Moorella thermoacetica: one gene and its partner. The protein of the gene in region 1 binds, or shares a complex with, the protein of each later gene. Links are inferred from orthologs where the notes say so. Each region holds a gene or a part of one and is shown in the gene's direction. Other genes may lie near its edges. The genes, in order: MOTHE_RS06530 and smc.

Region 1 (3,031 bases):
GTTTTACAGCAAGGGGGCTGTTTTGGACCTGAACCGGGTTTGCCCCCGGGAGAAATGATGACCGGGTCGCGCCCGGCCCCGGAGGCGCTGATCTTTGCCCTGGCCCAGGCCGGGTGGAGCCAGTTGCCGGGCTGGGCCCTACCTGGTGGGAAAGGAGTCGGCCATGCACCTGCAGAGCTTGTCCCAGTTAATCCTGGGTATTCCAGCCATCCTGATGGCCCTGACCTTTCATGAGTATGCCCACGGGAAGGCAGCCTACTTTCTGGGAGATCCCACGGCCAGAAATCAGGGGCGGTTAACCTTAAATCCCCTGGCCCACCTGGATCCCCTGGGAACCCTGCTACTTATCGTAGCCGGATTTGGCTGGGCCAAGCCGGTACAGATAAATCCCTTTTACTTTCAAATAGACCGGCGTAAGGGCATGATGCTGGTGGGCCTGGCTGGACCCCTTATGAACCTGGTCCTGGCCTATCTGGCAGCCGTGCTCCTGCATCTTTTTCTGCGGCTGGATCTGGGTGGCATCTGGATCCAGACCTTTTTAAACCTGCTGGTGGGCTACAACGTTGTTCTGGCCGTCTTTAACCTGATTCCCGTACCGCCCCTGGATGGTTCCCGGGTCCTGGCCGGGATTCTCCCGCCCGAAGGAGGAGCTGCTGTTTATCGCCTGGAGAGTTACGGCACCTTGATCTTACTCCTCCTCATTGCTACGGGAATCATCAGCCGCATCCTGGGCCCCCTGGTCAACCTGGTCCTTAACCTAATTATTGCTGCCAGCGGCCTGGCCTTTATATGATAGAATTCACCCGGAAATTGTCCGGGGGTACAGGGGAAGCTGACTTGCCGGGGTGGGGCGGATGCTAGGTAATGTAAGGCTGGATGTTTTTCAGGGCCCCCTGGATCTCCTCCTCACTCTCATTGAACGCCAGGAAATCGACGTTCAGGCTATCCCCGTCGCGGAAGTAACGGCCCAGTACCTGGAGTACCTGCAGGAAGTCGAGGAACTGGACCTGGAGTGGGCTAGCGAGTTTCTGGTCCTGGGGGCGGAACTCCTGGCTCTGAAGGCCAGGCTCCTATTGCAGCGCCCGGCGGCCGGGGAGCAGGAAGAAGAGGGGGAAGACCCGGCCCGGGCCCTGGCGGATCGATTGCAGGCTTACCGCTGTTATAAAGAGGCGGCCCAACACCTGGCCGAACTGGCCGCTACCGGTGCCCTTATTTTTACCAGGCCCCGGGACCAGGAGGCTGTAGAGCGGGCCCTGGCCGGCATCAACCCCCTGGCTGGCGTAACACCCCTGGATCTGGCGCGGGCTATGGCGCGCGTCCTGGCCCGTAAGGAGCAGGTTCAGGAACCAGAGGAACCCCGGCTCATACCCCGGCTGGCCTTTACCCTGGCGGGCCAGGTACGCCATATCTTGCGCAGCCTTTACCGGGCAAAAACCCTCAGCCTGGACAGACTCTTGAGTACCAGGCCCACCCGGATGGAGGTAGCCCTGACCTTCCTGGCCCTGCTGGAACTGGCCCGGCGGGGCCGGGTAGCCCTGGCCCAGGAGGTTAATTTCGGCAATATCGAGGTGCGGTTGTTACCGCATCCAGGAGCAAGGTGATTATCCTTGCCTTTATTTTTCAGTGATAACCTGAGAGCTGCCCTGGAATGTTTGCTCTTTGTCGCCGGCGGTCCGGTGTCGGTAGACTCCCTGGCGGCCTGCCTGGGCGTTAAACCCGGAGATGTCGATGAGCTGGCGGCTGAATTACAGGAACTCTACGCCCGGGAAGAACGGGGCCTGCAGATCCGGGCCGTAGCCGGTGGCTATCAGATGTGCACCCGGCCCGAGTTCGCCAGCTATTGTGAGGCCCTTTTGCGCCCGGAACTGCCGGCCTTATCCCGGGCCGCCCTGGAGACCCTGGCCATTATCGCCTACCGCCAGCCGGTAACCCGCACGGAAATGGAGTATATCCGGGGAGTCAAGGTCGATGGCGTTTTAAATACCCTCATTAGCCGGGGCCTGGTCCAGGAGGTTGGCCGCAAGGAGGCCCCGGGACGCCCCATCCTTTATGGTACCACGCCCAAATTCCTGGAGTTTTTCGGTTTAAAGGACTTAAAGGAATTGCCTCCCCTGGAGGATGTTGCCGCGAGTCAGGAAAATAGCCGTGAAGCAGGTGGTCGTGGTAGTATACCGGGTCATCCTGGGGAAGAATAATTGCACACTTCTTCCCGGGGGTGGCGGGATGCTTTGGTCCTGGCTGGCAGGTTTACTGGTGGGTATGGTTGTTTTACTCCTGGTCCCGGTACGCCTGGAGGTGGCTTATCGCTATGCTAATCAGGAGGAGCGCCTTTGGCTGGAGGTCAAGCTTTCAGGGGACTGGGGCCTGTGGGAAGTAGAAATTCCCTCTATCCAGGCCTGGCTGGCGCGATGGCCCCCCCTGCACCTGAAAACCCTGCTCCAGGCCGGCGGTACCGGAACTATAGGTGCAGGGGAGGTTGAGGTTGAGCATCCGGGGGATGAAGCCCGGACCCGCGGTGGGGTAATTGGTTTTATCGTCAAGGGGCGCTTGGCCTATTGGCTGGGTTTATTAAGAAGATTTGGTTACATCTGGCGTCGTTTTTTCGGGCAGGTGACCTGCCAGCGGCTGCGGGTATTCTTAACCCTGGGGATGGAGGAACCGGCCACGACTGCCCTGGCCTACGGTGGTGCTTGGGCTCTGCTGGCTTTACTGTACCAGAATTTACAGCGCCGGGCGCGCCTGGATTTTCAACAACCGGAGCTGCTGGTAAGGCCGCGTTTTAACGCACCGGGCCTGCTATTTGATTTTAACTGCATATTTACCTTTCGGCTGGGACATATTATAAGCGCTGGTTTACGGTCTTTAAGATTACTCCTGGGTATAATCTGGCAGGCGAGGGGAGCAAGCAAAAATGCCCGAACATCCCATCGAAGCCTTGATGAAAACAGCCATGGAAAGCATCAAAGATATGGTCGATGTGAATACGGTAGTGGGGGACCCCATTGAAACCCAGGACGGCCAGGTCATTGTT
Region 2 (4,387 bases), 420 kb from region 1 along the record:
GGCTACAAGGCCGGTGTCTTTTTAAAAAACCGGCTGCTGGCTACAGGTTTAGGGCATAGCAAGAAGGAGGCCGAAAGGGAGGCGGCCAGGGCAGCTCTGGCCTTGCTCAAGGTTCAGGGTTAACAATTATCTTTCTCCTCAATTTAATTTTTTCAGTCCATTCGGAAGGAATACCGCCCTCCGACGTCGAATTAATTATGGTTGCAAAGATTGGTAAAGACAGGGAGGAGGAAGTAATGGAAGTCCTAAAGGTTTCGGCGCAATCGAACCCTAAAGCCGTAGCTGGAGCCCTGACAGCCGTTTTCCGCCAGCATGGTAAAGCCGAGGTCCAGGCAGTGGGAGCAGGAGCAGTCAACCAAGCTGTCAAGGCTATAGCCATCGCCCGCGGTTTTATCGCCCCCAACGGTATTGACCTGGTGATGATCCCTGCTTTTGCTGAGATTAATATCGATGGCGAAGAAAGAACGGCTATCAAGTTTATCGTGGAACCTCGCTGAAATTACCAGCAAGACTGCTCACCGAGCAGTTTTCTTTATGTAGAGGAGAATTTGCGGAGGATAACATGTTCCTTAAGGGTATTGAGATTCAGGGCTTTAAGACCTTCGTCGACCGGGTCAGGCTGGAGCTTGGCCCCGGGGTTACCGGTATCGTCGGTCCCAACGGTAGTGGCAAGAGCAATATCGTTGACGCCATCCTCTGGGTCCTGGGGGAGCAGAGTGCCAAAAGTTTGCGCGGAACCAGGATGGACGATGTCATCTTTGCTGGCAGCGCCCGGCGCCGGCCGGTGGGAATGGCGGAAGTAACCCTGTACCTGGATAACAGCGACGCAAGCCTCCCCCTGGACTTTCAGGAGGTAGCCATCACCCGGCGTTTTTTTCGTTCCGGCGAAGGCGAGTACTATATAAATAAAGTTCCCTGCCGCCTGAAGGATATCCAGGAACTCCTCCTGGACACCGGCTCCGGCCGGGGCGGCCTGGCTATTGTAAGCCAGGGTCGCCTGGAAGAAATCCTCGCCGCACGTCCGGAGGAACGGCGTTCTGTCCTCGAAGAAACGGCCGGTATTGCCCGCTACCGCCTGCGAAAAAAAGAGGCCCGGCAACGCCTGGAGGCAGTAGAGCAGGATTTAACCCGCTTGCAGGATTTAATTGGCGAACTAAAGGATCAACTTGGTCCTGCCGCCGTTGAGGCGGCCAGGGCGCGGCGACACCAGAAACTGATGGCCCTTTTGAACCTGGTGGAATTAATCCTCAAGTCCCGGGAAATGGCGGAAAGCCAGAACCGCCTCCGGCGCATCCGGGAGCGCTGGCAGGCCCTGAAGAGCCAGGAGGAGGAATTGGAGGCCAGGGAAGAGGAACTCGCAGGGCGCTCTCGGGACATCCGGGAACGCCTGGCCCGGAACCAGGAAGCCAGGGAGCGTAGCCGTGTCGAACTGCAAGGTCTCCGGGAGCAACTGGTTCAGGTCCGGGGCCGGTTGAGCCTGGTGGATGAAAAACTGGCGGCCCTGGCCCGGCAAAGAGTAGAGGACCGGGAGCGGGAAGGGCTTCTGGCCAGGGAGGAGGAAAAGTTGCGGGTGGCGGCCGCCGAGCTGGCCCGACAGGTGGAGACAGGTAGGGAAGAGATGGCCGCCCTGGAACAGGACCTGGCTGCCGGTCGGGAGACCCGGGAAAAACTCCGGGCCGAAAGGGATGAACTGGCGGCAAGATTGGCACGATTAAAAGAAGATCTCTTCCAGGTAGCCCACGAGCGCGCCGGGTGTCACAATGAACTGGTACGCCTGGAGGAAAAACAGGCTGGCATGGAGCGGGTGCTGGAGCAGAAGCAACGCCAGCTTCAGGAGCTAAATAATGAACGGGAGCGCCTGGAGGGCCTCCTCCGGGCCGGGGAGGAGCAACTGGGGGAGATTGAGGCGAACTTAAAAGCCCTGGAGGGGAAGAAAGCAAGCCTGGAAACCGAACTACCCCTGCAGGAGGCCGACCTGGCTGCCCGTGAGAAGCACCTGGCCGGTTTAAAGGAGCAGCAAAGGCTGCTTGTGGCCAGGCTGAAGGTTTTACGCCAGGCCCAGGCCGACTATGAGGGCTTCGGCGAGGGCGTGCGGGCTATTCTCCAGGCCAGGAGCCGGGGAGAAGCCGCCTGTGTCGGCGTCCTGGGGGTAGTTGTCGAAAAGATAGAGGTGCCCGGGGAACTTACCAGGGCCATAGAGGTCGCCCTGGGCGGTGCCGCCCAGCAGGTGCTGGTGAGGACGGCCTCCGAAGCCGAGAGGGTTATCCAGTTTTTAAAGTCCCGGCGCCACGGCCGGGCGACCATTTTACCCCTGGCCTGGCTGGAGCCGCGTCGCTGGCCGAACTGGGCCGGCTGGGTGCTGAATGAGCCCGGGGTTGTGGGGGTGGCAGCCGCACTGGTCCGGAGCGAAGCCGAAATCCGCCCTGCGGTTGATTACCTCCTCGGCCAAATCCTGGTCGTGGCCGATCTCCGGCGGGCCTTGGATCTGGGGGAACGCCTGCGGCCGCCGGTACGCCTGGTGACCCTGGAAGGGGAGGTCATCCAGCCCCGGGGACCGGTCACCGGTGGTAATACCAGGCAGAGAGCCGGCTTTCTCCAGCGCCGCCTGGAGATCCAGCAGGGTGAGACCGAACTGGCCAATCTGGTCGCCAGGCTTAATGACGCTCGGCAGCAGGCCAGAAAACTGGCCAGCACCCTGGAAACCGGCCGGCAGGAACTGCGCCGGGTAACAGAGGCTTTGATTGCCCGCCGGGGGGAACTTCACAATTTATTACAGCGCCTGAGCGAGTATAAAGATCAGCTGGCGCGCCTGGCGGAAAAGACGGCGGTACTGGGAGAAGAACTGGCCCGGAGTACCACCGATTCTCGAGAACTGGTAACTAGCCGGAGGGAGAGGGAGGAACTCCTGACCCGCCTGGAAGCCAGGGAAGGAGAGCTCCAGGGAGAATTAACGGGCTGCCAGGAGCAGCTAAACGCCTGCCAGCAGGCCCTGGCTGCCGTGGAGCAGGAACTGGCAGTAAACGAAACCCGGCAGCAGGCCCTGGCGAAGGCCGGGGAGCAGCTGGCCGCGCGCGTAGAGGAATTGGCCCGGCAGAAGGAAAACTGGCGGCGACAACAGGCTGAACTGGCTGCCAGGATGACAGCGGCCGCAACCGCGACCAATGAACTCCAGGAAAATAGGGAAAAGCTGGCCAGGGAAGAGGAGTGGCTGGCAGGGGCTATTCAACAGGCTGAAGAAGGGCTACAACGCCTGGATAATGACGGTTCGGCCTGCAGCCAGCAACAGGAAGAGCTGGCCCGGGAACTGGAGGAACTTCGGGCCCGGAAAGGAAAAATCGCTGCCCACAGGCAGCAGGAAGAACTCAATCTGGCCCGGCTGGAAACGACCCTGGAAGGTAGCCGGGCCGAACTGGAAGAGCGGTTTGGCCCCGGCTGGCAGGAAGTGCTCCAAAAACCCCGGCGCCACCTGGAAAAAGAGGCTCCCCGCCTGCGCAGGGTTTTGCAGGAGAAACTGGCAGCCCTGGGGGAGGTCAATCCAGGGGCTCCCCGGGTTTACGAGGGCCTAAGGAGGCGTTTTGAGGAACTGGAGCAGCAGCGACAGGACCTGGAAGAAGGGCGGGCGGCCCTGGAACAGGTAATCGCTGAAATGGAAAAGCTAATGGCCCGCCAGCTCCGGGCCACCCTGACCGCCGTCCAGGAACACTTTGCCGCCCTCTTCAGGGAACTCTTCGAGGGCGGCGAGGCCAGCCTGGAGCTCACCGGGAGCGATAACATTTTAGAAGCAGGCCTGGAGATCATCGCCCGGCCCCCGGGCAAGAAACCCCAGCACCTGGCCCTCCTCTCCGGCGGCGAGAAGGCCCTGACGGCGGTGGCCTTTATCTTTGCCCTCCTTAAGGTCAAGCCCAGCGCCTTCTGTATCTTTGACGAGGTGGATACGGCCCTGGATGAGGCCAATGTGGAACGCTTCGCCCGGCTGTTGCGCCAGTTTGCCAGCCGGACCCAGTTCATCGTCATCTCCCACCGCCAGGGTACCATGGCCGCCGCCGACGTCCTTTACGGGGTGACCATGATGGAACAGGGTGTCTCCCGCCTGGTCTCGGTGCGGCTGGAACAACTGCCGGCTTAAACACAGAGAAGCCCCAGCCGTTGTGGCCGGGGCTTCTTGTGTCCACGGCTATTCTTTAGCCCTTTTCGTAGTCAAATTATTGGGCGGCGTCTTGTACGGGTTTTCGCGTAAAACCTCTCCCTTTGCCTCCAAGTTCCACAACTCTTCCGGGGATTCCTCGCGTATGAGTTCGTGCCGGAAAGTTTTCTGACGGTCGCTGATTTCTTTATCCGTCATAACGGCACCTCCAGGAAAAGTTTCCAAGCAAGGATTAGTTTTCCC

The links.
Region 2: the proteins of MOTHE_RS06530 (region 1) and smc are in contact, whole or in part, in a crystal structure (PDB 3ZGX), measured with the Bacillus subtilis proteins. The link is inferred for Moorella thermoacetica from one-to-one orthologs.

Annotation. Positions count from the first base shown.
Region 1 is NZ_CP012369.1:1,298,038-1,301,068, reverse strand. The notes cover bases 1-2,727. They hold MOTHE_RS06530 (segregation and condensation protein A), read left to right. Parts: upstream 1-854; coding sequence 855-1,601; downstream 1,602-2,727. Other genes in these bases: MOTHE_RS06520 (DUF2953 domain-containing protein), read left to right, coding at 2,224-2,727; scpB (SMC-Scp complex subunit ScpB), read left to right, coding at 1,608-2,195; MOTHE_RS06535 (site-2 protease family protein), read left to right, coding at 164-793; MOTHE_RS06540 (CCA tRNA nucleotidyltransferase), read left to right, coding at 1-234. Outside these bases: more of MOTHE_RS06520, read left to right, coding at 2,728-3,006; ytfJ (GerW family sporulation protein), read left to right, coding at 2,912-3,031. UniProt on the Bacillus subtilis protein: Participates in chromosomal partition during cell division. May act via the formation of a condensin-like complex containing Smc and ScpB that pull DNA away from mid-cell into both cell halves.
Region 2 is NZ_CP012369.1:877,763-882,149, forward strand. Bases 244-4,326 are described here. They hold smc (chromosome segregation protein SMC), read left to right. Parts: upstream 244-562; coding sequence 563-4,126; downstream 4,127-4,326. Other genes in these bases: MOTHE_RS04400 (stage V sporulation protein S), read left to right, coding at 244-497; MOTHE_RS13265 (hypothetical protein), read right to left, coding at 4,175-4,326. Also shown: rnc (ribonuclease III), read left to right, coding at 1-123; more of MOTHE_RS04400, read left to right, coding at 237-243; more of MOTHE_RS13265, read right to left, coding at 4,327-4,342. UniProt on the Bacillus subtilis protein: Required for chromosome condensation and partitioning.